Regions from separate parts of the Variovorax sp. GW531-E2 genome, predicted to be linked through region 2. Evidence: riboswitches for the same ligand, from Rfam matches in the RefSeq annotation. Region 2 holds a riboswitch; the other holds the start of a gene.
The links. A riboswitch is a leader RNA that binds a small molecule or an ion and turns the genes downstream of it on or off. The one in region 2 is predicted to bind glycine.
Positions count from the first base shown of each region.

Region 1: linked by a shared signal. The riboswitch ahead of gcvT (glycine cleavage system aminomethyltransferase GcvT) and the one ahead of AC07XP_RS25050 (D-amino acid dehydrogenase) in region 2 are both predicted to bind glycine.

Region 1 is NZ_JBWKXQ010000003.1:33,295-48,253, forward strand. It holds gene AC07XP_RS03015 (protein NO VEIN domain-containing protein) at 1-137, shown strand, start outside; gene AC07XP_RS03020 (UDP-N-acetylglucosamine 1-carboxyvinyltransferase) at 293-1,594, shown strand; gene AC07XP_RS03025 (hypothetical protein) at 1,602-2,099, shown strand; gene AC07XP_RS03030 (NAD(P)H-dependent flavin oxidoreductase) at 2,204-3,244, shown strand; gene AC07XP_RS03035 (alpha/beta hydrolase) at 3,284-3,961, shown strand; gene AC07XP_RS03040 (TetR/AcrR family transcriptional regulator) at 3,936-4,556, opposite strand; gene AC07XP_RS03045 (DUF2855 family protein) at 4,607-5,725, shown strand; gene AC07XP_RS03050 (DUF3014 domain-containing protein) at 5,868-6,779, shown strand; gene AC07XP_RS03055 (hypothetical protein) at 6,897-7,136, shown strand; gene gcvP (aminomethyl-transferring glycine dehydrogenase) at 7,168-10,077, opposite strand; gene gcvH (glycine cleavage system protein GcvH) at 10,136-10,507, opposite strand; gene gcvT (glycine cleavage system aminomethyltransferase GcvT) at 10,579-11,754, opposite strand; glycine riboswitch at 11,802-11,906, opposite strand; glycine riboswitch at 11,919-12,009, opposite strand; gene AC07XP_RS03075 (hypothetical protein) at 12,041-12,577, opposite strand; gene AC07XP_RS03080 (L,D-transpeptidase Cds6 family protein) at 12,674-13,165, opposite strand; gene AC07XP_RS03085 (MFS transporter) at 13,409-14,599, opposite strand; gene AC07XP_RS03090 (AraC family transcriptional regulator) at 14,709-14,959, shown strand, end outside.
Region 2 is NZ_JBWKXQ010000055.1:27,615-42,573, reverse strand. It holds gene AC07XP_RS25055 (RtcB family protein) at 1-164, shown strand, start outside; gene AC07XP_RS25050 (D-amino acid dehydrogenase) at 184-1,491, opposite strand; glycine riboswitch at 1,583-1,689, opposite strand; glycine riboswitch at 1,734-1,824, opposite strand; gene rfbB (dTDP-glucose 4,6-dehydratase) at 1,943-3,022, shown strand; gene rfbD (dTDP-4-dehydrorhamnose reductase) at 3,019-3,909, shown strand; gene rfbA (glucose-1-phosphate thymidylyltransferase RfbA) at 3,949-4,836, shown strand; gene rfbC (dTDP-4-dehydrorhamnose 3,5-epimerase) at 4,833-5,381, shown strand; gene AC07XP_RS25025 (glycosyltransferase family 61 protein) at 5,564-7,192, shown strand; gene AC07XP_RS25020 (sugar 3,4-ketoisomerase) at 7,212-7,652, shown strand; gene AC07XP_RS25015 (DegT/DnrJ/EryC1/StrS family aminotransferase) at 7,654-8,754, shown strand; gene AC07XP_RS25010 (glycosyltransferase family 2 protein) at 8,768-9,712, shown strand; gene AC07XP_RS25005 (glycosyltransferase family 61 protein) at 9,856-11,619, shown strand; gene AC07XP_RS25000 (DegT/DnrJ/EryC1/StrS family aminotransferase) at 11,641-12,747, shown strand; gene AC07XP_RS24995 (WbqC family protein) at 12,776-13,477, shown strand; gene AC07XP_RS24990 (glycoside hydrolase family protein) at 13,480-14,442, shown strand; gene AC07XP_RS24985 (hypothetical protein) at 14,447-14,959, shown strand, end outside.

The DNA.
Region 1 (14,959 bases), on a different contig from region 2:
AGGAAAGCATGTGCGCCGTGCGCGAGCCGCTGTGGCGCCTGCTGGTGGTGGCCGACGCGGGCAGCGCGACGGCGGCGCACAAGATCTACAAGCCGACCGAAGTGGACCAGGCGCCGGGCTTCCAGCGCAAGGCCTGACGGGCCTCCCAGGCAACGCCGCGGCCGTACCTGTGCGTCGCGGGCGTTTCCAAATTCTTACAACTGAGCCCCCGGAAACCCGTCGTTTCCAACGGTAAAGTTCCGCCGTCCGGCGCGAACAGTTCGTGCCTTCGCCCCCTCTGTTCGCCCCCTTCATGTCCAACCTCATCGTGCACGGCGGTACGCCCCTTCGCGGCCGCATCATTCCCTCCGCCAACAAGAACGCGGTGCTGCCGGTGCTGTGCGCCACCTTGCTCACCGGCGAACCGCTGCGGCTGCACGGGGTGCCCGACATCACCGACGTGCGCAAGATCCTCGACATCTTCCGCACGCTGGGCAGCGAGGTCCGCATGGACCACGAGAGCGGCACGCTCGAGCTGCACCACCGCGCCACCACCTTCGATGCGGCGCTCCACCGCCTGCCCGAGGAAATGCGCTCGTCGATCATGCTGGTGCCGCCGCTGCTGGCGCGCTTCGGCGTGGCGCGGCTGGAAGACAACGTCAAGGGCTGCACGCTGGGCGTGCGCGAGATCGATCCGCACGTCGAGGTGTTCCAGCGCTTCGGCGGCCAGGTGGAGCGCACCGAGGGCTCGCTGCTGGTGTACGCGCCCGGCCGGCTCACGCCCACCGACCACTGGCTCGACTACGCCTCGGTGACGACCACCGAGAACTTCGTGCTGTGCGCGGCCGCCGCGGACGGCACCTCGACGCTCACCAACGCGGCCTCGGAGCCGCACGTGCAGGAGTTCTGCCGCTTCATGGCCATGATCGGCGTGCGCATCGAGGGCATGGGCACCTCGCGGCTCACGGTGCATGGCGGCGGCGCGCTGGGCGGCGGCGAGTTCCGCTTCGACGAAGACTTCCACGAGATCACCACCTTCCTGGCGCTGGGCGCGATCACCGGCGGCGACGTCGTGGTGCGCAACAGCGCGCCGGGCAACTTTCCGCTCATCGACCGCACCTTTGCCAAGTTCGGCGTGCAGATCGAGCATGCCGACGGCTGGTCGCGCGCCATCCGCAGCGGCCCGCTGAAGGTGCAGACGCCGTTCACCAGCAACGTGCTCACCAAGGTGGAAGCCGCGCCGTGGCCGTACTTCCCGGTCGACCTGCTGCCGATCTTCATTGCGCTGGGCGTGCGCGCGCAGGGCAACGCAATGTTCTGGAACAAGGTGTACGACGGCGCGCTGGGCTGGACCGGCGAGCTGTCCAAGTTCGGCGCGCACGTGTTCTCGTCCGACCCGCACCGGCTCATCACCTTCGGCGGCCACGCGCTCACGCCGGCGGTGGTCGAGAGCCCCTACATCATCCGCGTGGCGATCGCGCTGTTCATGGTGGCCGCCAGCATCGAAGGCAAGTCCGAGATCCGCAACGCGACCCCGATCCGGCGCGCGCACCCGCGCTTCGTGGAAAACCTGCGCAGCCTGGGCGTGCAGGTGGAGTGGACCAGCGAGGAGTGAAGCGGTCGTGATCGTCTCCGTCTCGAACAAGGCCAAGTGGCTGCTGATGCAGCTCGGGCAGCTGGTGCTGATGGTCGGCCTGACTTCGCTGGTGTTCAACTACGCCTACCGCTTCCTGGTCGACCGCACGATCGACACGCCGCTGTTCTATGCGGTGACGCTGCTGCTGGCGCTCGCCGTCATCGTCGCGGTGCGGCGCGACTATCTCTTCGTGTCGCGCTACGAGTTCACGCCTGAGGCCATCGTCGTGCGCACGGCGCTCGGGGCTTCCAAGCGCTTCGGCATGCAGGAGTTCAAGTTCGTGCCCAGCCTGCACAAGACGATCAACCTGCCGGAGCCGAAGGCCTCGCTGTCCTTCGATGTGCAGAATCGCCAGACGGGCCGCCGTGCTCGCAACTACACCTGGACCGGCTTTGCGGTGGAAGACTTCCGCGCGGTGTGCCGCCTGTACGGTTACCAGGACGACACCGATTTCAAGCTGAAGGACTTCGGCAAGGCGCGTTGAGCCGGCGGGCGTTTGCGCCCGCGATGACCCCGCGGGCGCCGCGCTCAACGGCTTGGCCGGACAATGCCGTGCATTCGACACACGGACACAGGAGCGCACCCCGAATGACGACGTTGCAACAGATCCTCGGCACCGAACTTCCATTGATCCAGGCGCCGATGGCCGGCGCGCAGGCCAGCGCGATGGCGATCGCGGTGTGCAACGAAGGCGCGCTGGGGTCGCTGCCGTGCGCGATGCTCGGCCCCGACGCGATGCGCAGCGAACTCGCGGCGATCCGCGCGGGCACCGACAAGCCCTACAACGTCAATTTCTTCGCCCACACCCCGCCCACGCCGGACGAGGCACGCGAGGCCGCCTGGCGTGCCGCGCTGGCGCCGTACTACGCCGAGTTCGGCATCGACCCCGCGGGCATCCCGACCGGCCCCGGGCGCAACCCCTTCAGCGCCGAGGTGGCCGATCTGCTGGCCGAGTTCAAGCCGCCGGTGGTGAGCTTCCATTTCGGGCTGCCGCCCGAGCCGCTGCTGGCCAAGGTGCGCAGCTGGGGCGCGAAGGTGCTGGTTTCGGCCACCACCGTCGACGAAGCGCTGTGGCTCGAGGCGAGGGGCGTCGACGCGGTCATCGCGCAGGGGCTGGAGGCCGGCGGGCACCGCGGCCATTTCCTGTCGCACGACCTGACGAAGCAGCTCGGTACCTTCGCGTTGCTGCCGCAGTTGGTGCACGCGTTGAAGGTGCCGGTGATCGCGGCCGGCGGCATCGCGGATGCCGACGGCGTGGCCGCGGCCATGGCGCTGGGCGCGGCCGGCGTGCAGGTCGGCACGGCCTACCTGCTGACGCCCGAGGCCATGACCAGCGCGCTGCACCGCGCGGCGCTGAAGAGCGAGGCCGCGCGCCACACGGCGCTCACCAACCTGTTCACCGGCCGACCCGCGCGCGGCATCGTCAACCGCGTGATGCGCGAGCTGGGCCCCATCGGCCCGGCGCCGGAATTTCCGCTCGCCACCTCGGGCATCGCGCCGCTGCGCGCCAAGGCCGAGGCGCAGGGCAGCGGCGATTTTTCTCCGCTGTGGTCGGGGCAGAACGCCACCGGCTGCCGCGAGGTGTCCTCGGCCGAGGTCACACGGGTGCTGGCCAAGGGCTTTCGCTGAGCCGCGCCGTCCGTCATTTTTTCGAAACCCTTCCGACCCATGACATCGCTCCATCTGCCCCTGCAGTTCCTGCACCATCCCGCACCCTCGGGCGGCCCTGAACCCTGGCTGCTCGTGCTGATGCACGGCGTGGGCAGCAACGAGCAGGACCTGTTCGGCCTGGCGCGCATGATGCCGCCGCAGTTCCACGTGCTGAGCCTGCGCGCGCCGTACGTGCTGTCGCCCGGCTCCTACGCGTGGTTCGAGTTCCAGGTGCTGGCCGAGGGCGGGCGCCGCATCGATGAAGAACAGGAGCGCGAAAGCCGCTTCCTCATCGGCGAGATGGTCACGTCGGCGTCGCAGCAGCTGGGCATTCCGCCCGAGCGCGTGGTGGTCGGCGGCTTCAGCCAGGGCGGGATCATGTCGCTGTCGCTGCTGCTCACGCAGCCCGAGAAGCTGCGCGCCGCGCTGGTGTGGCACAGCCGGCTGCTGCCCGAGGTGGTGCCGCACATCGCGCCGCCCGAGGCCTTCGCGGGCAAGGCGCTGTGGGTGAGCCACGGCAGCGCCGACAACGTGATTCCGCCGAGCGCCGCGCAGGCCACGCGCGAACTGGCGCGCGGGCTGCCGCTGGCGCTGTCGGGCTCGGACTTTCCCGGCGCGCACGAGATCCGCCCGGCCGAGCTGCAGGGCACGCTGGCGTGGCTGCAGGCGCTCAGCGCGCCAACAGCCGCGCCCTGACCATCGCTTCCATCTCGGCGACCCAGGCATCCCCCGCCGCGTTGTCGGGCTGCACCAGCAGCCGGTAGCGGCGCCCGCCCCAGGCCGCGGTCAGCAGCGCCTGCACGGTGGCGGGCGAGGGCGGTGGCTGCAGGTCGCGGCAGGCGGCGAAGGCCTGCGTCCAGCGCACGAGCAGTTCGTCGTACACGCGCCGGTGGTGCTTGGGCTCGGCCACGCGGTGTTCGAGCATCAGCATCTCGTGGTCGAAGGCGGGCAGCCCGTCGAGGTGCGTGTCGCAGGTGAGGCACACGAGGCGCTGCGTGCGTTCGCGCCAGTCGATGTCCGGTGGCGCAATCACCTCTTGGTCGAGCCGCGCCAGCAGCGCCTCGACGCAGTGGCGCACATAGCCCGAGAGCAGGGCTTCCTTGTCGGGGAAGTAGTCGTAGAAGGTGCCGACGGCGATGCCGGTTTCGAGCGCCACGGCGCGCGTGGTCACGCCTTCCCAGCCCTGTGTGCGCCAAATCCGAACAAAGGCGTCGTAGATGGCCTGCACGGTGAACTTGCCGCGCGCCTGCGTGGGGCGTTTCAGGGGCTTGGAGCGGGGTGCGGCGGGCATGGACCGGGTTTCCGAACCCGCGGCGAAGCGGGCCGTCCTACAGTTTGCGAATGAACAACGCATTCACTTTAACCCGCCTCGAAACGCGCAAGAACGCACTCGGAACCACTCGCATCGTCACTTCGGAAGACGCCGGCAGCCTGCAGCCGGGCGAGGTGCTGATGCAGATCGAGCGCTTCTCGCTCACCACCAACAACATCACCTACGCGGCCTTCGGCGATGCGGTGATGAAGTACTGGCAGTTCTTTCCCACCGGCGACGCCGACTGGGGCCACATGCCGGCTTGGGGCTTTGCCGACGTGGTGGCATCGAACGTCGAAGGCGTGGCGGTGGGCGAGCGTTTCTACGGCTACTTTCCCATTGCCAGCCACCTGCGCATGCAGCCGGTGCGCGTGACGCCGCGCGGCTTCTACGACGGCGCGGCGCACCGCAGCGAACTGGTGTCGGCCTACAACCAGTACATGCGCTGCAGCCACGACGCGGGCTACGTCGCCGCGCTGGAGGACTACCAGATGCTGGTGCGCCCGCTGTTCATCACCTCGTTCATGCTGGCCGACTTTCTCGAAGACAACGCCTTCTTCGGCGCGACGCAGGTCGTGGTGTCGAGCGCATCGAGCAAGACCGCGTTCGGCACGGCCTTCTGCCTCGGCCGCCGCGAAGGCCTGCAGCTGATCGCGGCCACGTCGGAAGGCAACCGCGCCTTCGTCGAGGCGCTGGGTTGCTACGACCGCACGGTGGCCTACGGCGAGATCGCCACGCTGGCGGCCGACGTGCCCACGCTGTATGTCGACTTCGCGGGCCACGACGCGCTGCGCGCCACGGTGCACCACCACTTCGGCGAGTCGCTGGTGTACGACTGCTATGCGGGCTCGGCGCAGAAGACCGAGTTCCTCGGCGACACCAGCGCGCTGCCCGGCCCCACGCCCAAGCTCTACTTCGCGCCCGTGCAGATCCGCAAGCGCAATGCCGACTGGGGCCCGCAGGAGGTCAACCGCCGCTTCAACGACGCGCAGGGCCGCTTCATCGCCGAGCTGAGCCGCCCGGGCAACCGCTGGATGACGCTGGCGCAGGGCCGCGGCTTCGCGCATGCGCAGGCCGTGATCGCCGACCTGCACGCGGGCCGCGTCGATCCGCGCGAGGCGCATGTGGTGCGCATCGGCGGCGCGTGACGGGCTGAGCGACTGAACTTCGGCGCGGGTGGGGCGTCACAGGGGGTTACGAGAACGTGGCGATCGTGCGGGCCGTGCAGGCCATCCTGGTGCACCATTGCCTTTCGTCTCCCCACTGCCATCCCGCAAAAGGAAACCGCCCATGTCCGACGCCGACTCCCCCCGCGACACCCCTGAATTCCGACCCCGCAAGGAAGCGCCGATGGGCACCATCGTCGGCCTGGCGCTGGTCGTGCTGGTGGCGGCCTATTTCGGCTGGCGCTGGTACCAGCAGCAGCAACTGGCGCCGCTGCCGACCGCGCCCGTGGCCGTCGCCCCGAACGACGCGCCCCCCGAGCCGCCCAAGGTTGAAGAGCCGAAGGGCCCGCAGAACCCGGTCGAGGCGCTGGCCCCGCCCGATGCCGCGTTGCCCGCGCTGGCCAGTTCCGATGCGCGTGTGATGAAGGCGCTCACCGAGCTGCTGGGCGGCAAGGCCGTCGCGGCCTACCTGCAGCCCGACGGCGTGGTGCGGCGCTTCGTCGCCACGGTCGACAACCTGCCGCGCGAGCAGGCGCCCGCCAGCAAGTGGCCCGTGCAGCCCGCGCCGCAGCGCTTCATCACCGAGGGGCCGCAGCAGGGCGGCGTGCAGACCATCGCGGCGAACAACGCGGCGCGCTACAACGGCATCGTGATGCTGGCCGGGGCTGTCGATCCGGCCAAGGCGGCGGCGGTGTATGCGCGGCTGTACCCGCTGTTCCAGCAGGCGTACGAAGAGCTGGGCTATCCGGGCCGCTATTTCAACGACCGCTTCATCGCCGTGATCGACCACCTGCTGCAGGCGCCCGAGCCCACGGGGCCGGTGCAGGTGAAGCTGGTCGAGGTGAAGGGCGACATTCCTTCGCAGCGGCCCTGGGTGCGCTACGAGTACGCCGATCCGAAGCTCGAATCGCTCTCGGCCGGCCAGAAGATCCTGGTGCGCATGGGGCCCGAGAACGAGCGCAAGATGAAGGCCAGCCTGCGCGGGCTGCGCGCGCAGATCGCCACCGGCGAGATCGCGAAGAAGAAGCAGCCCTGAGGCGCGATGCACTGACAGCGCCCCGCCTGCACGCCCTGTAGGCGCGGGCCGATTGCATGCGGCGCGAAGGGCCGAGATGATTTGCGCCTACGACTTCGAGGGCAAGCCATGAACCTGATGAGCGTCGATCTTTACCAGAGCACCACCGACCCCGGGAAATTCCTGGCGCTTCCCGCCGGCACCGACCCGACCGAACTCATGGGCCCGATGACCTTCGATCGGGACTACGCGCACATCAAGCGCTACCAGGCGGCCTTCGCGTTCGATCCGTCCGAAACCTACGCGGGCGTGAACGCCGCGAAGATCGCCGCGGACCTGCTCACCGTGAAGTGGGCGATGTACCGCCGCGAAAGCTGAACGGCGGGCGGCCTGCGCCGCCGCGCCTTCGTCAGGCTTCTTCGGTTTCCTGATACTCGCCCACCGGCACGCAGCTGCAGAACAGGTTGCGGTCGCCGTAGACGTTGTCGACGCGGCCGATCGGCGGCCAGTACTTGGCCTGCTTGAGTTCGGCCAGCGGGAACGCGCCGAGTTCGCGCGAGTACGGGTGGCTCCACTCCGTGCCGAGCAGGCTGGCGGCGGTGTGCGGCGCATGCTTGAGCGGGTTGTCGTCCTTCGACCAGACGCCTTCCTCCACACGGCGGATCTCGCCGCGGATGGCGATCATCGCGTCGACGAAGCGGTCGAGCTCGGCCAGCGGTTCGCTTTCGGTCGGTTCGACCATCAGCGTGCCGGGCACGGGGAAGCTCAGCGTGGGCGCGTGGAAGCCGTAGTCGATGAGGCGCTTGGCCACGTCTTCGGCGGTGACGCCGCTGGTGTCCTTGAGCGGGCGCAGGTCCAGGATGCACTCGTGCGCGACGTGGCCGTTGGGGCTCGCGTACAGCGTGGGGTAGTGGTCCTTCAGGCGGGCGCTGATGTAGTTGGCGCTGAGGATGGCCGTCTCGGTCGCGGCCTGCAGGCCCTTGGCGCCCATCATGCGGCAGTACATCCAGCTGATCGGCAGCACGGCCGCATTGCCCAGCGGCGCGGCCGACACGGCGCCCACGCCGTTCGAGGGCACGCCGGCCGTGGCGTGGCCCGGCAGGTAGGGCACGAGGTCTTCGACCACGCAGACCGGGCCGACGCCCGGGCCGCCACCGCCGTGCGGAATGCAGAAGGTCTTGTGCAGGTTCAGGTGGCTCACGTCGCCGCCGAACTCGCCCGGCGCGGCCACGCCGACCAGCGCGTTCATGTTGGCGCCGTCGACGTACACGCGGCCGCCATGTTCATGCACGAGCTCGCACAGTTCCTTCACGCGCGTTTCGAACACGCCGTGCGTGCTGGGGTAGGTGATCATCACGGCGGCCAGGTGGGCGCTGTGCTTCTCGCAGGCGCGCTTGAGGTCGTCCATGTCGACGTTGCCCTGTGCGTCGCAGGCCGTCACCACCACCTGCAGGCCCACCATCTGGGCGCTGGCCGGGTTGGTGCCGTGGGCCGACGAGGGAATCAGGCAGATGTTGCGGTGGCCCTGGCCCTTGGCTTCATGGAAGGACTTGATGGCCAACAGGCCCGCGTACTCGCCCTGCGAGCCCGCGTTGGGCTGCAGGCTGATGCCCGCATAGCCGGTGGCCTCGCACAGCCAGGCGCGCAGCTGCGCGTCGAGCTGGGCGTAGCCCTGCAGCTGGTCGGCGGGCGCGAAGGGGTGGATGTTGGCGAACTCGGGCCAGGTGATGGGGATCATCTCGCTGGTCGCGTTGAGCTTCATGGTGCAGCTGCCCAGCGGGATCATGCTGCGGTCGAGCGCGAGGTCCTTGTCCGACAGGCTGCGGATGTAGCGCAGCATCGCCGTTTCGCTCTTGTGGGTGTTGAACACCGGGTGCGTGAGGAAGGCGCTGGTGCGGCGCAGGTCTTCGGGAATCAGCGGCGTGGTGTTGGCGGCCAGCTCGTCGAAGCGCGGCATCGCGGTGCCGGCGGGCACGAACAGGGCCCACAGGGTTTCGATGTCGGCGCGCGTCGTGGTTTCATCGAGCGAGATGCCCAGGTGCTGCTGCAGGCGCTGGCGCAGGTTGACGCCGCCGGCCTGTGCGCGCTCGATGATCGCGGCCGTGTCGTCGCCGGTGCGGATCGTCAGCGAATCGAAGGCGGTGGTGTTCACCGGCTCGCGGCCCATCTGCGACAGGCCCTTGGCGAGGATGGCGGTGAGCACGGCCACGCGCTGTGCGATGCGCGTCAGGCCGTCGGGGCCGTGGTACACGGCGTACATGCTGGCGACCACGGCCGGCAGCACCTGCGCGGTGCAGATGTTCGAGGTGGCCTTCTCGCGGCGGATGTGCTGCTCGCGCGTCTGCAGCGCAAGGCGGTAGGCGGGCTGGCCGTGCGTATCGACGCTCACGCCGACGAGGCGGCCGGGCAGCGAGCGCTTGAACGAATCGCGGCAGGCCAGGTAGGCGGCGTGCGGGCCGCCGTTGCACAGCGGCATGCCGAAGCGCTGCGTGGTGCCGCAGACGATGTCGGCGTCGAACTCGCCGGGGGCGACCAGCAGCGTCAGCGCCAGCAGGTCGGCCGCGACGATGAAGGCGGCGTCGCACTGGTGCGCGTGGCCCGCGAGCGGGCGCAGATCGTGCACGTGGCCGGTGGTGGCGGGGTACTGCGCGAGCACGCCGAAGAACTCGCCGCTCACCATCAGGTGCGGCAGTGTTTCCGACACGGTGCTCACCTTCACCTCGATGCCCAGCGGCGCGGCGCGCGTCTTGATGACTTCGATGGTCTGCGGGTGGCAGTCGCCCGACACGAGGAAGACGTTGCTCTTGCTCTTCACGCTGCGCTTGGCGAGCGTCATGGCCTCGGCGGCGGCCGTGGCCTCGTCGAGCATCGAGGCGTTGGCGATGGCCATGCCCGTGAGGTCGCACACCATCGTCTGGAAGTTGAGCAGGGCTTCCATGCGGCCCTGCGAGATCTCGGCCTGGTAGGGCGTGTAGGCGGTGTACCAGGCGGGGTTCTCCAGGATGTTGCGCAGGATCACGCCCGGCGTGTGGGTGCCGTAGTAGCCCTGGCCGATGAAGCTCTTGAACACCTTGTTCTTCGACGCCAGCGTCTTCAGCTCGGCCAGCGCGTCGGCCTCGGTGACCGGCGCGGGCAGGCGCATCGGCCGGGCGCGGCGGATGGCCGCGGGCACGATGCCGTCGATGAGCTCCGCGCGCGTTTCGGAACCGATCACCGGCAGCATGCGCGCCTCGTCCGCCGCATCGATGCCGATGTGGCGGGCGAGGAATTCTTCGGCGTTCTCTAGTTCTTGCAAAGAGGGAAGGGCGGGAATCGGCATGGCGGTGAAGGCTCGGGGGAGAAGGAACGAAGGTGCGAGGAAGCTGCTGTTCAGCGGATCAGGATTCGGCGGCGAACTTGTCGTAGCTGGCGGCGTCGAGCAGGGCGTCGAGCTGCGCGGGCTCGCTCAGCTTGACCTTGAAGAACCAGCCGGCGGCCAGCGGGTCGCTGTTGGCCAGCGACGGGTCGGCGCGCAGCGCTTCGTTGACTTCGGTGATCTCGCCCGACACGGGCATGAACACATCGGCGGCGGCCTTCACCGACTCGACCACACCGGCGACCTCGCCTTGCGCGAAGGTCTTGCCCACTTCAGGCAGGTCGACGAACACCACGTCGCCCAGCGCGTCCTGCGCATGCACGGTGATGCCGACGGTGGCGGCGCCGCCTTCGGCCGCCACCCATTCGTGGTCCTTGGTGTATTTGATGCTCATGAAAAAACTCCTCGTGGAAAAAATGGAATCGGGGTGCAGAGCCTAGCCGGGTCTGCGGTGTTCAGTGTCGGTCAGCCGCGGTAGTAGCGCGTCGGCACGAAAGGCATCGTCGAGACCTCCATCGGCACCGGCTTGCCGCGCACGATGGCCTGCACGCGCGTGCCGGGCTCGGCGAAGGCGGCGGCCACGTAGCCCATGGCCACGCAGCGGTCGGCCGTGGGGCCGAGCAGGCCGCTGGTGACGGCGCCGATGTCGTGGCCTTCGAGCGACTGCAGCAGCGTGCCGTCGCGCACCGGAATGCGTTCGAGTGCCACGAGGCCGACGCGCTTGCGCGTGAGCGTCTTGTGGTCGGTGTGGCCGGCCGCGCCCGAGGCGACGGCGGCGAGCTGGGCCAGCACCTTGGCCGCGCCCGGAAAACCGCCTTCGCGCGCACCGCCCGCGCGGCGCACCTTCTGGATCGCCCAGTTGAGCGAGGCTTCGACCGGGGTGGTGGTGGTGTCGATGTCGTTGCCGTACAGGCACAGGCCGGCTTCGAGCCGCAGCGAGTTGCGCGCGCCCAGGCCGACGGGCTTCACCTCGGGCTGCGCGAGCAGCAGGCGGGCGAGGGCGTCGGCGTCTTTTGCGGCCACCGAGATCTCGAAGCCGTCTTCGCCGGTGTAGCCGCTGCGGGTGACGAAGGCGGCGATGCCGCCGATCTGCACCGCGCCGCCGGTCATGAACACGAAGCGCTCGATGCCGGGCGACAGGCGTGCCAGCGTGGCGGCGGCCTGAGGGCCTTGCAGTGCGAGCAGGGCGTGGTCGGGCAGGGGCTGCACCTGGCAGCGTGCGCCGATCCTGGCCTGGATGTGGGCGATGTCGGCCACCTTGCAGGCGCCGTTCACGATCACGAAGAGCGAGCCATTGCCTTCGTTGAAGAACATCAGGTCGTCGAGGATGCCGCCCTCGTCGTTCAGCAGCAGGCCGTAGCGCTGCTTGCCGGCGGGCAGGTCGATCACGTCGACGGGCATCAGGGTTTCGAACGCGGCGGCGGCATCGGGGCCGACCAGGCGCAGCTGGCCCATGTGCGAGATGTCGAACAGGCCGGCCGCATCGCGTGTGTGCTTGTGCTCGGCCATGAGGCCGGCGGGGTACTGCACGGGCATGGAATAGCCGGCGAAGGGCACCATGCGGGCGCCGAGCTCCACGTGGAGGTCGTACAGCGGGGTCTTGAGAAGTTGAGTATCCGAAGAAGCGGAAGAAGCGGCCACGGGGCACTCCAAAGGGGCAGTCGAAATCCATGGCTGCAACGCCACGGGCCACCCCTGCTGTCCGCTTTACCTGAGAGATTCGCCCCACGATCGGGGTTTGCTCCTTCGGTGGGCCGCGTGCAATGCCACGGCCTCTCTCCAGCAAGGAAACGCCGGTGGTTGCCGGCGTCTTGTCAGTCCTTTTGCCTGAGCGTTCGGGGAACCCCTGCGCCTTCGGCGGCCCCGTCGCGCGGGGCTCTCTCCTGACCCGGCGAGTGTAGTGGATCGCGGGGCCGGGGCTGGCGGCTCAGTGCACGGTTTCTGCCGGCGGCAGCAGCTTGTCGATGCGCTCGCGCAGCGAGTCGGCGCGCTCGGGGCCGGCGGCTTTCTCGATCTCGGAGAGCATCAGCGCGGCGATGGTCAGCATGGCCTCGCGGTCGCGGGCCTCGCGCAGGGCGTCGCGCATCTGGTTGGCGAAGCGCGGGTCGCGGCGCACGAACATGCGCTCGCAGATGTCGAACAGGAACATGCGCGTGGTGGCCAGCGAGCGCTTGCCGTCGAAGCTGTCGGCCGAGGTGGCGACCTGGATCGGCTCGGCGGCGGGGACGGGCGTGGGGGCCGGTGCAGGAGGCGGCGCGACCGGGCGCGCGACCTGCAGGTAGCCGCGCTGCATCAGCCCCTGGATCGCCTGCTCGGCCTCGACGCGGCTGGGGAACAGCGGGCTGAAGTCGGTCAGCGAGCGCCGGCCGTCGGCCATGAGCAGCAGGGCGCGCTCACGCTGGCTGAGCGTGCGCTGCCCGGCCTGGAGTTCGTCGCGTGCCTTCTCGGTCTTGGTGGGGAACATGGCGGCCACAGCTTTCGGAGGTCGAAGGCTGCAGCATCGTTGCAAGTGGTGACATCTTCGTGAACCATTTGCCTTACAGGGACAAGGCGGCGCGCGTCAGTTGCCCGCGCTCTCCTTGCGGATCAGCCAGCGCGGGCCCACGCGCTGCAGCTCGAGCGTCTTGCGGTCGGTCTCGGTGAGCGCGTCGGCGCTGTAAATCTGCCGGAACTGCGCGCTGGCCGAGGTGCCCTGGATGCTGATCACCAGCCCCTCGATGCCCACGCTGATGCGCGACTTGCCCGTGATGCGGGCGCGCCGGTCGGCCTCCCAGCGCTCGCGGGTCTGGCCGCGCGCGGGGGTGAAGTCGCTCGCGTAGGCGGCGAGGTAGCGCTCGACGTCGCGCGCGGACCAGGCGGCGGCCCAGGCGCGCACGGCGGTTTCCACTTCGGCGAGGTGGGTGACGGGATTGGTGGGATTGGCGGGGGCGGCTGCTGGTGCAACGGCTGCAACGGGCGCAACGGGTGCGGTGGCCGGCGTGGCCGCGATACCGGCGGTGGCCAGCAAGCCGGCAGCGACAAGGCTGCTGCCCTGGGCGACGATTCGGTGCATGGCGTCCTTCTCTTTCCTTCTTCTTGTCTGTCAGGCTCGACGTCGAAGCTTGCGTCGATTCTGGCAGTGAAAGAGAGCGCGTGCGGCGTTGAATCGCCCACGGATTTCGGTGGTCCGTGGTTCAGGGCGCGTGCACAGGACACCGGGTGCTTCCCTCCGCGAATATCCCCCGCCTTCGGCTCCTCCTTGATTTCGCTGCGGGAAGCACCCAGTGCCCTGTGCACCGGGTGCGCGGGGCAGAGCTCAGGCCGCGGCAGCCTCGCCCGCCATCACCTGCACCGTCCGGTTGCGCAGCCGCAAGGCCAGCACGGTCGCGACGCACAGCACGCACAACACCACCGTGAGCGTCACGCCGAGCCCGCGTGCATCCGACAGCAGGCCGAACAGCGGCGACACCAGCCCGCCGACCGAGAGCGCGAGGCCGAGCGTGATGCCGCTGGCGGTGGCCGGGTTGCGCGGCAGGTAGTCCTGCGCGAGCGTCACCTGCGCGGCGAAGGGCAGGAACATGCTCATGCCGAGCCACGCGGTGCAGGCCAGCGCCGCGCCGGGCGTGGCGGCGAGCACGAGGCCCGCCATGGCCGGCAGCGCGAGCAGGTAGCCGCAGCGGATCGTGCCCATGCGCCCGATACGGTCGCCGAGCCAGCCGCCGGCCAGCGTGCCCACGGCCCCTGCGGCGGTGAAGGCGGTGAGCGCCGCGGCGCCCTGGAAGGTGCTGCCGTGCAGGTCGCGCGTGATGCGCAGCGAAAGCATCGACAGCACCGTGACGTACGGGATCGACCAGCCCACGATGGTCGCCACCAGCAGGCTGAAGGCGCGCCAGTCGTTGTGCGGCTTCAGCACCTGGGCGCGGGCCTGCGCGGCGCGCGCCGCCGTGGCCGCGTGCTGGGCGGCCGCGCTGCGCCGTGCATTCGCCGCGACCCACACCACGCCCATCGCCACCGCGGGAATGCCCAGCAGGTAACTGCGCGACAGGCTGCCGCCGCCGACCACCGTGGCCGCCAGCACGGGTGCGAACGAGGCGCCGATGGTGCCGCCCACCGAGAACACGCTCATCGCCTTCTGCGAGGCGCCGCCGGCCGCGCGCGCGGCCACGGTGGCGGGCGGGTGGTAGGCCGCAATGCCCAGCCCGCACAGCGCGACCGCGATCCAGGTCAGCAGGTAGCTCTGGCTCAGGCCCGCCAGCACCACCCCCAGCGCCGCCACCAGGAAGCCCACGGGCACCAGCCAGGCGCGCGGGTGGCGGTCGGCGTACAGGCCGAACAGCGGCTGTACCACGCTCGACAGCCCGGTGGCCGCCAGCATCAGGCCGCTCACGGCCGTGTAGCTGTAGCCGCGCTCCAGCACCATGAAGGGCAGCAGCGCGGGCACGAGGCCCTGGTAGAGGTCGTTGACGGCATGGGTGCCGGTGAGCAGCCCGAGTCGGCGCGTGTTCATGCGATGGCTTCTTTCCTGGATGTCCGGTTGGAGAAAAAGAGGGAGAAAAGCCATCGTAGGAAGCCAGGGGAAGATGTTCTCGCTACGAATGTGCAAACATCATCGTGAAATGGACAAACTGAATCTGCGCCCCGACGAGGGCGAATCAACCCCGCGCGCCGTGGCCGTGCTGGCCACCGATCCGGCGGGCGACGCTTTCATTCCGCCGCATGCGCACCGGCGCGGGCAGCTCATCCATGCGATCTCGGGCGTGATGATGGTCGGCGCGGCGGCCGGCAGCTGGGTGGTGCCGCCGGGGCGCGGCGTCTGGGTGCCGCCGGGCATGACGCACCAGATCCGCATGGCGGGCGAGGTGAAGAT
Region 2 (14,959 bases):
ACGCCGATGCCAGCTGGCAATGCGTGACTTTGCGCGAAGAGCGCCGCATCGAAGAGGCGCCGCAGGCCTACAAGCCGATCGGCGCGGTGATCGAGGCGCAGGAAAGCGCGGGGCTCATCCGCTGCGCCGTGCGGCTCAAGCCCTGGGTCACGTTCAAGGCATGACCCGAGGGCGCGTGTCGTGTCAGCCCAGTGCGGGTTGCACGGCGCGCGGCGCGGGCGCCGGCATGCCGGCGAACGCGAAATCGACCTCGGGCGCCAGCCCGCTCACGATGCGCGCGATCGACTTGCCCGAGCCGCAGGCGTGCGTCCAGCCGAGCGTGCCGTGGCCCGTGTTGAGGAACAGGTTCGGCAGTTTGGTCTTGCCGATCAGCGGCACGTTGCTCGGCGTGGCCGGGCGCAGGCCGGTCCAGAACTGCGCGCGTTCGGTGTCGCCGGCGCCGGGGAAGAGCTCCTCGACGCGCCGCACGATGGCTTCGCAGCGCACGCGGTTCAGGTCGCGGTCGTAGCCGTTGAGCTCGGCCGTGCCGGCGATGCGCAGGCGGTCGCCCGACTCGGAGGTGTAGCGCGAGAACACCAGCTTGTATTCGTCGTCCGTGAGCGAGACCTGGTGCGCCTTCGACGCGTCCTTCACGGGCAGCGTCACCGAGTAGCCCTTGGCCGGGTAGATCGGCAGGCGGATGCCCAGCGGCGCCGCGTACAGCGGGCTCAGCGAACCCATCGCAAGCACGAAGGCATCGCCGCGGATGCGCTGGAAGCGGCCTTCGTTGTCGGTCGCCTCGACGTGGTCGATGCTGCCGCCCGCTTCGCGCAGCGCGGTCACCGTGTGGCTCATGAGGAACTTCACGCCGGCCGCCTCGGCCAGCTTCACGAGCTCGCGCGCGAAACGGTTGGCGTCGCCCGATTCGTCTTCGGCGGTGTAGGTGGCGCCGGCGAGTTGGGGGCGGATGTGGGCGAGGGCGGGTTCGATCTTGATGGCCTCGTCGGCCGAGATGACCAGCCGCTCACAGCCCAGGGCACGCATCTGTTCGGCGGGCGCGAGGGCGCCGTCGAATTCTTTTTGCGTCGTGTAGAAGTGCAGGATGCCTTGCGTGCGCTGGTCATAGTTCAGGCCGGTGTCTCGACGCAATTGCTGCAACATTTCCCGGCTGTATGTACCGAGACGAACGATCTGTTCGATGTTGTGGCGGGTGCGCGCGGGGGTGCATTCGCGCAAGAACTGCAGGCCCCAGAGCCATTGGCGCATGTCGGCGCGGATGCGAAAGAGCAGCGGCGCGTCTTCCTTGCCGAGCCATTGCAGCACCTTCAGCGGCGCGCTCGGATTGGCCCAGGGTTCGGCATGGCTGACCGAGATCTGGCCGCCGTTGGCGAAGCTGGTTTCGGCGGCCGGGGTGGCCTGCCGGTCGATCACGGTCACCTCGTGGCCGAGTTGCTGGAGGTAGTAGGCCGAAGTCACGCCGAGCAGGCCGGCGCCAAGAACGATCACACGCATTGCAAGTACCTTTGAGTTTGCAGCGCTTGAACGGCGGGCGTGGAGTGCTATTGAATCAATAGCGAGCAACCGGACGACCGATGTCCAAGTTGCCGCTCCCCCTGTCCTCGGTACCTGAGAGATTCACCCTGCTGCACCCGCAGCGGGTTTGCTCCTTCGGTGCGCCACATGGCGTGGCGGCTCTCCAGACGGCTGTATCGATGAGTGCAGTACTGACCCCTTGCCGAAGTTCCTGGGCGTTGCCTGGAATTTCGTCGGGCCGACCTGAGCGTTTATGGGAGTTTGCGCCTTCGGTAGGGCCTCCGTGGAGGCCCGCTCTCCTGCAATTGTTGGCGATTGTAGGCGGGCCCCGCAAGCCGGCCAAGCCCTGTACATCGGCACTTCACACCGATGGGATAATTGAATGTTGATTTTTGGTAAAGCAAACTTTTTTCTACATGCAGGGGACTCCATGATCCTGGTTACCGGCGGCGCAGGCTTCATTGGCGCCAATTTCGTACTCGACTGGATCGCGCAGGGCAACGAGCCCGTCGTGAACCTCGACAAGCTGACCTACGCGGGCAACCTCGAGACCCTGGCGTCGCTCAAGGGCAACGCGAACCATGTCTTCGTGCAAGGCGACATCGGCGACAGCGCACTGCTCGATCGCCTGCTGGCCGAGCACAAACCCCGCGCCGTCGTGAACTTTGCCGCGGAATCGCATGTGGATCGTTCGATCCACGGCCCGGAAGACTTCGTGCAGACCAATGTGCTCGGCACCTTCCGCCTGCTCGAATCGGTGCGCGGCTACTGGAACGCCCTGCCGGCCGACCAGAAGGCGGCCTTCCGCTTCCTGCATGTGTCGACCGACGAGGTCTACGGCTCGCTCTCCAAGACCGACCCGGCCTTCACCGAAGAGAACAAGTACGAGCCCAACAGCCCGTACTCGGCCAGCAAGGCCGCCAGCGACCACCTCGTGCGCGCCTGGCACCACACCTACGGCCTGCCGGTGGTCACCACCAACTGCTCGAACAACTACGGTCCGTTCCACTTCCCCGAGAAGCTGATCCCGCTGATGATCGTCAACGCGCTGGCTGGCAAGAACCTGCCCGTGTACGGCGACGGCATGCAGGTGCGCGACTGGCTCTACGTGAAGGATCACTGCAGCGCCATCCGCCGCGTGCTCGAAGCCGGCAAGCTCGGCGAGACCTACAACGTCGGCGGCTGGAACGAGAAGCCCAACATCGAGATCGTCAACACCGTGTGCGCGCTGCTCGACGAACTGAGCCCCCGCGCCGACGGCAAGCCGTACAAGGAACAGATCACCTACGTCACGGACCGCCCGGGCCACGACCGCCGCTACGCCATCGATGCACGCAAGCTCGAGCGCGAACTCGGCTGGAAGCCCGCCGAGACCTTCGACACCGGCATCCGCAAGACCGTCGAGTGGTATCTCGCGAACGGCGAGTGGGTGCGCAACGTGCAAAGCGGCGCGTACCGCGAATGGGTCGAGAAGCAATACGACGCTGCGCCTGCAAAGGCTTCCGCATGAAGTTGCTGCTGCTCGGCAAAGGTGGACAGGTCGGCTGGGAGCTGCAGCGCAGCCTCGCGCCGCTCGGCGAAGTGGTCGCCCTGGACTTCGACAGCACCGACTTCCACGCCGACTTCAGCCGCCCCGAGCAGCTGGCCGCCACGGTGCTGGCGGTGCGCCCCGACGTCATCGTCAATGCCGCCGCGCACACCGCCGTCGACAAGGCCGAGAGCGAGCCCGACTTCGCGCGCAAGCTCAACGCCACCTCGCCCGGCGTGGTGGCCGAGGCGGCGCAGCAGATCGGCGCGCTGATGGTGCATTACTCCACCGACTACGTCTTCGACGGCAGCGGCACCAAGCCCTGGAAGGAAGACGACGCGACCGGCCCGCTCAGCGTGTACGGCCAGACCAAGCTCGAAGGCGAGCAGCTGGTGGCGCAGCATTGTGCGAAGCACCTGATCTTTCGCACCAGCTGGGTGTACGCCGCACGCGGCGGCAACTTCGCCAAGACCATGCTGCGCCTGGCCAAGGAGCGCGACAAGCTCACGGTCATCGACGACCAGTTCGGCGCCCCCACCGGGGCTGAGTTGCTGGCCGACATCACCGCGCACGCCATCCGCGCCACCTTGCAAGACCCGACCAAGGCCGGGCTGTACCACGCCATCGCCGGCGGCGAGACCACGTGGCACGGCTACGCGCGCTTCGTGCTCGAGATGGCGCAGCAGGCCGGCGTCGAACTCAAGGCCGGCCCGCAGGCCGTGGAGGCCGTGCCCACCAGCGCCTTTCCGACGCCCGCGAAGCGGCCGCACAACTCGCGGCTCGACACCACCAAGCTGCAGACCACCTTCGGTCTGCGACTGCCGCCCTGGCAGGAAGGCGTGGCACGCATGCTGCGCGAGACGCTCTGACCGACTGATTTTTCCTGCCCCTCACAGAAGAAGACTCCCATGACGCAACGCAAAGGCATCATCCTTGCCGGTGGCTCCGGCACCCGCCTGCACCCGGCCACGCTCGCCATGAGCAAGCAACTGCTGCCGGTGTACGACAAGCCCATGATCTATTACCCGCTGAGCACCCTGATGCTCGGCGGCATGCGCGACATCCTGATCATCAGCACGCCGCAGGACACGCCGCGCTTCCAGCAGCTGCTGGGCGACGGCAGCCAGTGGGGCATCAACCTGCAGTACGCGGTGCAGCCGAGTCCCGATGGCCTGGCGCAGGCGTTCATCATCGGCGACAAGTTCGTGGGGAACTCGCCGAGCGCGCTGGTGTTGGGGGACAACATCTTCTATGGGCATGACTTTGCCCATCTGCTGAGCGGCGCCGACGCGCAGGACGCGGGAGCCACTGTGTTCGCGTACCACGTGCATGACCCGGAGCGGTATGGCGTGGTCGCGTTCGACGCACAAGGCAAGGCCAGCAGCATCGAGGAAAAGCCGCTCAAGCCCAAGAGCAACTACGCCGTGACGGGCCTGTACTTCTACGACAACCAGGTCATCGACATCGCCAAGGCCGTGAAGCCGAGTGCGCGAGGCGAGCTCGAGATCACGGCCGTCAACCAGGCGTACCTCGATCTTGGCCGGCTCAACGTGCAGATCATGCAGCGCGGCTATGCCTGGCTCGATACCGGTACGCATGAAAGTCTGCTGGAAGCCGGGCAGTTCATCGCGACGCTGGAGCATCGGCAGGGGCTCAAGATCGCGTGCCCCGAAGAGATCGCGTGGCGCCATGGGTTCATCGACAACGAACAACTGGCCAAGCTTGCAGCACCGTTGCAGAAGAATGGCTACGGCAAGTACCTCAGCCATTTGCTGGCCGAAGGTGTGCGCTCATGAAGGTCACGCAGACGGCCATCGCCGACGTGTTGCTGATCGAACCCAAGGTGTTCGGCGACGCACGCGGGTTTTTCTTCGAGAGCTTCAATCAGAAGGCTTTCGACGAAGCCGTCGGCCAGCGCGTCGACTTCGTTCAGGACAACCACTCGCGCTCCACCAAGGGGGTCTTGCGAGGCCTCCATTACCAGGTGCAACAACCACAGGGAAAACTGGTGCGCGTGGTTCGAGGGGCGGTGTTCGACGTGGCGGTGGACATCCGTCGGTCGTCGCCGACCTTCGGGCAATGGGTGGGCAGTGAGCTGTCGGAAGACAACCATCGGCAGTTGTGGGTTCCGCCGGGTCTCGCGCACGGCTTCCTGGTGCTCAGCGAGTCGGCTGATTTCCTGTACAAGACGACGGACTACTACGCACCGGCGCACGAGCGCTGCATCGCGTGGAACGACCCCACGTTGGCGATCGAGTGGCCTGACACGGGCATCGCGCCGAAGCTGTCCGCCAAGGACGCGGCAGCGCCGACCTTCCTGAGCGCCGAAATTCCCGGCTGATTACAGGTCGACCAGCAGCCGGTTTGCGGCGTTTTCTTCAGAGCCCTTCCCACGCGGGCCATCTCAAAAATATTCCAATTCCAGATGAGACAACTTGCTGACTTCAACGGGCTGGTCGCGTACGGGTGCCTGTGCAAGGGGATCGCCATCGGTCGTCCGGACGACATCAGGGCCGCGCAGCCGTGAAAAGTTCGCCTGCCATCAAGGAAAAGAAAGAGAGCTTGCTGGACGCCGCCAAAGGGGCGCTTCGCAAGCGGCTGCCGCGCAAGACGCCGCAGCTGGTGGAGCTTTTCGACGCAGCCTGGTACCTCAAGGGGCTGCCGGACCGTGCACTGATCGCCAACCCGTGGGAGCACTATCTGGGAGGGGGATTCCTGAGGGGAAATCCCAATCCCATGTTCGATACCACCTGGTATCTCGATCGCCATCCCGAATTGCGTGCGGCGGAAAAGAACCCGCTGGCCCACTATCTCGAAATTGGAGAGCGTGCAGGGGACGCGCCCAGCGTGAGGTTCGATCCGCAGTGGTATCTGGATGAATACCCCGATGTCGCCGCCACGCAATTGAGCCCGTTGCTGCACTATTTGAAATTCGGTGCGGCCGAGGGGCGTTTGCCGGCACGGCTGGCGCATTTTGATTCTGTTCCCGCCTTGTCCGAATTCATGGGAGCGTTGACACCTTCCTATGCAGCTCGGCCTTGCTCCATCGATCTGCCGGTTGGCTCGGTGTTTTCAGTGGCGTCTCAGGCTGGCGGTGCGGGACGGGTTCTTCATCGCGTTGCGCCCGGGTTTTGCGAGGGCCTCGATGGCCCCCCGGATTATCCGAAGGTCGGATTTGTTGCCGAAATCAATGACACGACCGCCATTGCCGGAACCCGCTATCTGATCGGTCCGGCGAATTTTGTGCTGCATGACGAAAATGCGCATTTTCTGTGCAGAGAAGACGCCGCCATCAAATATGGAAAGGCGAGGCGCTCTGCGGCACTTGGACATCTGCATATAGAGGTGAACGCTCGGCAGGCTGCCTGGATAGAGCGCGGATTTCACATCATGCATGAGTATGAAAATAATTACTTTCATTTCATTGCAGAAACGCTTCCAAGAATGCTGCTGGCGGAAGAGGCTGATGTGCCTTTGAATGTGCCTTTTCTTTGTACAGAAGGTCTTCACCCCAACATCGCGAAGCTGCTTGAGCTGGCCAATCTTGAGCAACGCCCGGTCATCCTGCTGGAGTCGGGGACTTTGTATCGCGTGAAGCAGATGTACTATCCCTCTGACATGACTTCGGTTGTGGATGCCTACCATGGCGGTGAGATGGCTCGCCAGACGGGACTCGATGTCAATCGAATTCGTGCGGGCGTGGAAAGATGTCAACGCGCTTTTGCGACGAAAGATTTTTCGCGAGGGCGAAAGATTTTTGCAGCACGCAATGGCAGCTATCGAAAGCTATTGAATCAGCGAGAAATAGAAGCCCGCGTCGAGAAACTCGGATTCGAGGTGGTGCACACCGATGAATTGGATCTCGAGGCGCAAATCCGGGCCTTCCAGGACGCTGAAGTGATTGTGGGGCCGACGGGGGCGCAGATGACCAACATGGTTTGGTGCAAGCCAGGAGCGAAAGTGGTCGTTCTCGCTTCCGATCATCCCAGCCATCAGCTCTATTTTTGGGAGCTCCTGGGTCGGGTTTCTGGCGCCAAGGTAAAAATTGTGCAGGGGCCGCGCGCACACGTGCGAGATGACATTTACAGCGTACACGATGACTACCATGTCGATGAAGATGCAGTGATTGCTGCAATTTCCGACGAGGAATAAAAGAGCAAAGGGACTGCCGATGAAAGAAACCAAAACTCCTGAATTTTCGCTGGACAATGCTGTAGAAATACTCGACCTGGAGCGGTTGACCGATCCACGGGGAAATTTGACGTTCGTCGAAGGAGGACGTCACATTCCTTTTGATGTTCAGCGGGTTTACTATTTGTACGACGTTCCCGCGGGCGAAGCTCGGGGCGGGCATGCACATCATCAATTGCAGCAATTGATCATTGCTGTTGCGGGTAGTTTTGATGTCGTTCTTGACAATGGGTACGAAAGAAGAACAGTTACCTGCAACAGGCCATTCCAAGGGATTTTCATGAAGTCCCTGGTATGGCGAGAGTTGAACAATTTTTCTTCTGGTGCCGTCTGTCTGGTTCTTGCCTCGATGAGGTACGAAGAATCCGACTACATCAGAAACTACGAAGAATTCATTTCAGTGGCACGAAAAGGTAAATAACATGACTCCATTTTTTGATATTCATGCTGGCCATGCTGAGTTGGCAGACGATTTTCAGCAGGCCTTTTCGAGGGTCATGAACAGTGGCCACGTCATCATGGGCCCTGAGGTCGCGGCCTTCGAAAAGGAGTTTGCGGCCTACTGCGGCGTCAAGCACTGCATCGGCGTGGGCAACGGACTCGATGCGCTGGCGCTGACCCTGCGTGCGCAGGGCATCAAAGCGGGTGACGAGGTCATCGTTCCTTCGCAGACATTCATCGCCTCGTGGCTGGGGGTTTCGATGGTCGGCGCCACGCCGGTTCCGGTCGAAATCGATCCGGCGACCTACCTGATGGACCCGGCCCGGATCAAGGAAAAGCTGACGAGCAGGACCAAGGCCATCATGCCGGTGCATCTGTATGGCCTGCCTGCTGCAATGGATGCCATCAACGCGATTGCGCGACCGCTCGGACTTTTTGTCCTGGAGGATGCGGCCCAGGCGCACGGTTCGACCCACAACGGCAAGCGGGCGGGCTCGCTCGGCGATGCAGCGGCGTTCAGTTTCTACCCGACGAAGAATCTCGGCGCGATGGGCGATGCAGGCGCCGTGGTGACCGACAACGATGAACTGGCGGCCAACCTGCGCATGCTGCGCAACTACGGCTCCAGCCAGAAGTACGTGCACGAGGTTGCGGGCGTGAACTCTCGCCTGGACGAGTTGCAGGCTGCACTGCTGCGCGCGAAGTTGGGCCGCCTCGACGCATGGAACGACCAGCGCCGTGCGCTGGCCGCGAGGTATTCGCAAGGGCTGGAAGGTGTGGGCGACCTCCGCACGCCGTTCGTGCCTGCGGACAGCACGCACGTGTTCCACCTGTACGTGGTCAGCACGGGACGCCGTGCCGAACTGTCGGCCTACCTGACGGCCCAGGGCGTTCAGACGCTCGTGCACTACCCCATTGCACCGCACATGCAGGGCGCCTACGCCGAGCTCGGGTTGCCGGCCGACAGCCTGCCGCTGGCGACCGCCGCGGCGAACGAGACCTTGTCGCTTCCTATCTGGCCGCAAATGAAGCCGGAGCAGGTGGATGCTGTGGTCGGACACATCCGCAAGTTCTTCTCCTGACAGAGCGCGTTGCATGTCTTCGGCGCTGGTCACTGTCGTCATCCCCATCTTCAACCAGGCGAAGTTCGTCGTTGAAACGGTGGACAGCGCCTTGAGGCAAACCCACCGGAATCTTCAGGTGGTCGTCGTGGATGACGGTTCGACCGATGGCGGGGCCGAACTGCTGGCCACCGAGTTCGGCAACCGGATCGTGTTGCTGCAGCAAAGGAATGGCGGTCCCTCGTCGGCCATCAACAAGGGACTTGCGGCGGCCGATGGGGCGTTCATTGCGCTTCTGGGGGGCGACGATGTGTGCGTCGAGGACCGCATCGGCACCCAACTGGAACTCCTGCACGCCACGTCGAACGACATCGTGTTCTCGAAGCCGTTCCTCATCGACGCCGAAGGCGGACCCTTGGCCGACGAGTCGTTTCCGGTGTTCTTCGACGAACGGCCTGTACAGCCGCTGCTGCGTACCTTGTTGCTGGAAGGCAATTTCCTGTGCGCGCCTACCGCGTTCATGCGTCGCGAGGCGGTTCGGAAAACCGGGACGTTCCGCCCCGGCCTCATCCAGTTGCAGGACTACGACTATTGGCTGCGCGCCGCGGCCTCCGGATTGAAGCTCGCAGAAGCAGGGCCGCGTGTTGTTCGCTATCGCCGGCATTCGGCCAACCTCTCGTCGACGCGCGCAAGCTTTGCCTCGACGGCGGAGTCCATCCCGATCTTCAGGTCGCTTCTGGATACCGGGGCGCCGGCAGAGCTTCGGCGCGCGTTTCCCAGCCTCTTCGAACCGGTGGCCAACCCTGACACGCCATTGACCTCGTTCGACAAGGCGCTCTTTCTCCTGTCTCATCCTCGGGAAGAAATACGCATGATGGGGGTCGAACATCTCGTGACCTTGGCGGAAGACCCAGTCTTCCTGGCCAAGGCCGAGCGTTTCGGCCTCAACCTCACGCGATTCGCCCTGACCGCGGTGTGAGGGGGCGATGCTGAAGAAAACCGCCGTGACCGAGGATGAGCGATCGGCCTGAAGGCGCCGAAGCAGTCTTCAACGTGCTCGCACGGATTGACGGGTTTCTCCGGTGATCGCCGGGCTCCCCAACGCAGGAACAATCTCATCTCATGCTGTCCAGAATCATTCGAAGGTTGACGGGCCGATCCCCCTCGGTGGTGGATGCGCGCCAACCGCTCGGTCCGGCGCCTGTCGCAGCGCCTCCTGAGGCTGTGCGGAAGGTCGACATCTACGCCGAACACGCCAAGTGGATGGCGCTGGCCGGAGAGCGGCGATTCGACGAGGCCATCAGCCTTTGTCGCACCGTGATCGACGTGCCGGAATCGAATTTCGTGGCGTCGCTTTTCCTGGGGCATGCCTACGCCCAGATGCAGCAGCACGCGGATGCACGGGAGTACCTCCGTGCCGCAGTGGCCTTGAATGGCAACGACTACTATGCCAACCTGTTGCTTGCGCACACCGAGAGCGCCATGGGGCATTCCGGGGAAGCTTTGTCCCTGTACATGAGATGCTGCGAGCTGCCCGCAGAGTCGATCGTCGAGCCGTTCGAGGCCGCGATGAGGATGGCGATGGTGCGGGCAGACAGCGGCGAAGGCGCAGCACTCTCCAGGCTCTTCGACATGTTGTACGCCAAGGACAAACTGCCATTGCCACTGGCCTTGAAGTTCCTGTTCTTCTGGCGCCGGGATGCCGACTTGGTGCGCATGCTCGAGCAAATGGATGAGGGGGCCGACGAGGGGCAAAAGCCGTCGTTCAGGCGCATCCGGTCCGTGAAGGACTGGGCGCTCGAAAACCGGGAGGGTTACCAGAGCCTGGGAGCGCCGCCTTCGATACGCCTCGTCGCACCGACCGAGGTCTATGCGAGCGACCCGCACGAACAGCAGGTGCTCGCAAGCCAGCCTTATCTCGCCGAACTGCGCAATGCGCGGATCGTCAGTGCGTCCAGTCTGGTCTATGTGGGTGATGACTGCGTGGTGTCCGATGTGCTGGCAGACGAGCTGTATGGAAACCAGGTCAGCCTGGCGTACGACAAGACCGTGCTGGCGCAGCGGCCGGATGCGTTGCTGTTGGCACCCATTGGCACTACCGCGCATCTCGAGGAGGGGATCATGTTGTCCGGCCTCGCAAGCAATGCGTATGGTCACTGGTTCGCCGAGTTTCTCCCGAAGCTTCGCCATTTCGAGAAACATCCGCGCTTCTCGAACCTGCCGATCATCGTTGACGCCGAGATGCCTGCATCTCATTTCGACTTCATCGCCGCGCTGGTCGGGAACCCGCTGTATCGCCTGGAGACCGGGCACGCGCTGAACGTCGGGCGCCTTCATGTGGCGCCGACGACGACTTTCTTTCCGGTCGAGCTGTTTCGCGACCATACGGTCCCCCCGGAGCGCCAAGCGTCATGGTCTGCGGAGTCGATGCAGTACATCAAGGACAAGATGGCAGCGCGGTATCCGCTGCCCGCCCAGCGCTCACGCAGGCTGTTCCTGTCGCGAAAGAACAGTGCCTGGCGGCTGTTGCGCAACGAAGCCGAAATTATCGAGCGGCTGCAGGACCTGGGCTTCGAATCCATCTTCCTGGAGGAGTACGACTTTGCGCGCCAGGTGCGAACCTTCGGCGAAGCCGAGTTCATCGTCGCGCCCAACGGTTCCGCGCTCAACAGCCTCATCTTCGCGGCCACCGATGTGAAGGCATTGATCCTGGGCCAGCAGAACAGCTTCAACTGGGGGGGCTGGCTGGGCCCCATCCTTGATCTCGGCTTCAAGCCCGAGTTCATGGAAGGTGAAGCCACCGAAAGCACCAGCTTCAAGCATTCCGACTATGTCGTCCCGGCGGACAGGGTGCGCACAAAAGTGCTCGCCATGCTGGGCTCCTGAGGTTCAAAAGAAGAAACGCCCATGACCAAGCCCGTGTATGTGACCCAGCCCTACCTGCCGCCGCTGGACGAGTTCCTGCCCTATCTGCAACAGATCTGGGACAACAAGATCCTCACCAATGGCGGGCCGTTCCACCAGCAGTTGGAGAAGGCGCTGTGCGAGTACCTGGGCGTGGAGCACATCGCGCTCTTCACCAACGGCACGATCGCGCTGGTCACGGCACTCCAGTCGATGCGCATCACGGGCGAGGTCATCACCACGCCGTATTCGTTCGTGGCCACTTCGCACTCGCTGTTGTGGAACGGCATCAAGCCCGTCTTCGCAGACGTCGACCCGCGCACCTTGAATCTCGATCCGGCGCGCATCGAGGCGCTCATCACGCCGCAGACGACGGCGATCATGCCGGTGCATTGCTACGGCCATCCCTGCGACACCCAGGCCATCCAGACGATTGCTGACACCTACAACCTGCGCGTGATCTATGACGCGGCGCATGCCTTCGGCGTGCAGGACGAGGGCGGCAGCATCCTGCGGCACGGCGACATGTCGGTGCTGAGCTTTCACGCGACCAAGGTCTTCAACACCTTCGAGGGCGGCGCCATCGTCTGCAAGGATGCGACCACCAAGACCCGCATCGACCAGCTCAAGAACTTCGGCCATGTGGGCGAAGTCACCGTGGTAGCGCCCGGCATCAATGGCAAGATGAGCGAGTTCAATGCCGCGCTGGGCCTGCTGCAGTTGAAGCACCTGCACACCGCGCTGGATCTGCGCCGGGCCATCGACGGCGCCTACCGGCGTTTGCTCGCCGGCGTGCCGGGCATCGTGTGCCTTCCCGATGCCGGCGAATCGGTGGCCAACTTCGCGTACTTCCCGATCCTCGTGGGACCGGAGTACCGCCTGTCGCGTGACGAGCTCTACGCCCAACTGAAGGCGCACGAGGTCCACCCGCGCCGTTATTTCTATCCGTTGATCTCCGAGTTCCCGATGTACCGCGGTCTCCCAACGGCCAGTCGCGACCACCTGCCGAACGCGAGCCGCGCGGCGGACCGCATCCTCTGCCTGCCGATCTATCCGGACTTGGGCCTCGATCAGGTCGAACGCATCGTCGATCTGATCGCGACGCTGTGAGCGCGTGCAAAGAACGGAGGGCGGCGCGATGAAGGTCGGGATCATGCAACCGTACTTTCTGCCGTACATCGGCTACTTCCAGCTGATCGCGGCGGTGGACCTGTTCGTGGTGTACGACAACATCAAGTACACAAAGAAGGGCTGGATCAACCGCAACCGGCTGCTGCAGGGTGGCGCGGACGCCGTCTTCTCGCTGCCGTTGAAGAAGGACTCCGATGCGCTGGACGTCGTCGAGCGCGAACTGGCCGCTGACTTCAACCGGCAGAAGCTGCTGAACCAGTTCATCGGCGCGTACCGGTCCGCGCCGTACTTCGAGCCCTGCATCGAGCTCCTGCGCTCGCTCGTCATGAACGAGGAGACGAATCTCTTTCGCTACATCCACGGCTCGATCGTCCAGACCTGCACGTACCTCGGCATCACGACACCCATCGCGATCTCGTCCGGCGTACCGGCCGATCATGCGCAGAAGGGCGAAGACCGTGTGCTCGCCATCTGCGAGGCTTGCCATGCCGGTACCTATATCAACACCATCGGCGGCCTGGAACTCTATTCGCGCGAGCGCTTTTCCCAGGAGGGCATTGCGCTGCAGTTCATACGGCCCCTGCCCATTGAGTACAAGCAGTTCGGCAAGGACCCGTTTGTGCCGTGGCTGTCGATGGTCGACGTCATGATGTTCAATCCCGCCGACGAGATCAGAGACTCGTTGCTGCCGAAATTCGAATTGGTCTGAATATGTTCAAGTGGAAAAAGCTGGGGAAGGTCTTCAGCCCCGGCCCTCAACATGGCCGCGAGTGGCTGAATGAGTTCGCGCAAGCGCCCGCGACCCTGCTCTTCGACGACTTCGTGCGCGTGTACTTCTCGTGCCGACCCAAGGCCGATGCCAAGGGGCAGTACGTGAGCTACTCGGCCTTTCTTGACTTGGACCGGCGCGACCTGTTCAAGGTGCTGAACGTCAGCGCAACCCCGATCCTGCCGCTGGGGCCGCTGGGTGCGTTCGATGAGTTCGGCATCTACCCGGTGTCGGTGGCGCGCGACGGCGCGGCCGTTCGCGCCTACTACGCGGGGTGGACGCGCTGCGAGTCGGTGCCCTTTAACGTGGCCATCGGCGGCGCAATCAGCCACGACAACGGGGAAACCTTTACCAAGCTCGGCATCGGGCCGGTGCTGGGGTATTCGCCCAACGAACCCTTCGTGATGAGCGGCCCGAAGATCCGCCGCTTCAACGATCGCTGGTACCTCTGGTACATCGCCGGGCGCAAGTGGAAGGTGGTCGACGGCCGCGCGGAGCCGGTCTACAAGATCCGTATGGCAACGTCCGACGACGGCGTCACCTGGCAAAAGGAAGACCGGGACCTCATCGAGAGCCGCATCGAGGACGACGAGGCACAGGCCAGCCCTGATGTGTTCTTTGCCAATGGCAAATACCACATGTTCTTCTGCTACCGGTACAGCGCTGGCTACCGAGGCAAGACCTTCGGCTACCGCATCGGCTATGCCTCCAGCCCCGACTTGCTGCATTGGACGCGCGACGACGACAAGGCCGGCATCGACATCTCCGAGACGGGCTGGGATTCGGAAATGATCAGCTACCCGCACGTCTTCGAGGTGGACGGGCAGATCTACATGGCCTACCTGGGCAACCAGGTCGGCCGCGAGGGCTTCGGGCTCGCAGTGCTCGACGGAAAGATGGAGTGAGGACATGGCAATGAAGTGGAAGAGGCTGGGCAAGATATTCGACCCGACGCAGCACACGCTCCCCAACGGCTGCGTGCAGTTCGCGCAGTCGCCGCAGACGCTGGTCTTCGACGACTTCGTGCGGATCTATTTTTCGACGCGCGCTGTCGATCCGAAGAACGGCAAGTTCCTGAGCCACGTTGCGTTCGTCGACGTCGGGCCGGACCTGCGCACCATCCTCCGCGTGGCCGACAAGCCGGTCATCCCGCTGGGCGAACTGGGCTGCTTCGACGAGCACGGCATCTTCCCGATCAACGTGGTGCGCCACGACGGCAAGATTTCGGCCTTCACTTGCGGGTGGAACCGGCGGGTGTCGGTGTCGGTCGATACGGCGGTCGGCCTGGCTGAGAGCCATGACGACGGCCTTACCTTCACCAAACTCGGTCACGGCCCCGTCATGGGCGCATCGCTGCACGAGCCCTGCCTCGTGGGCGATGCCTTCGTGCTCCCGGTCGATGGCGTGTTTCACATGTGGTAC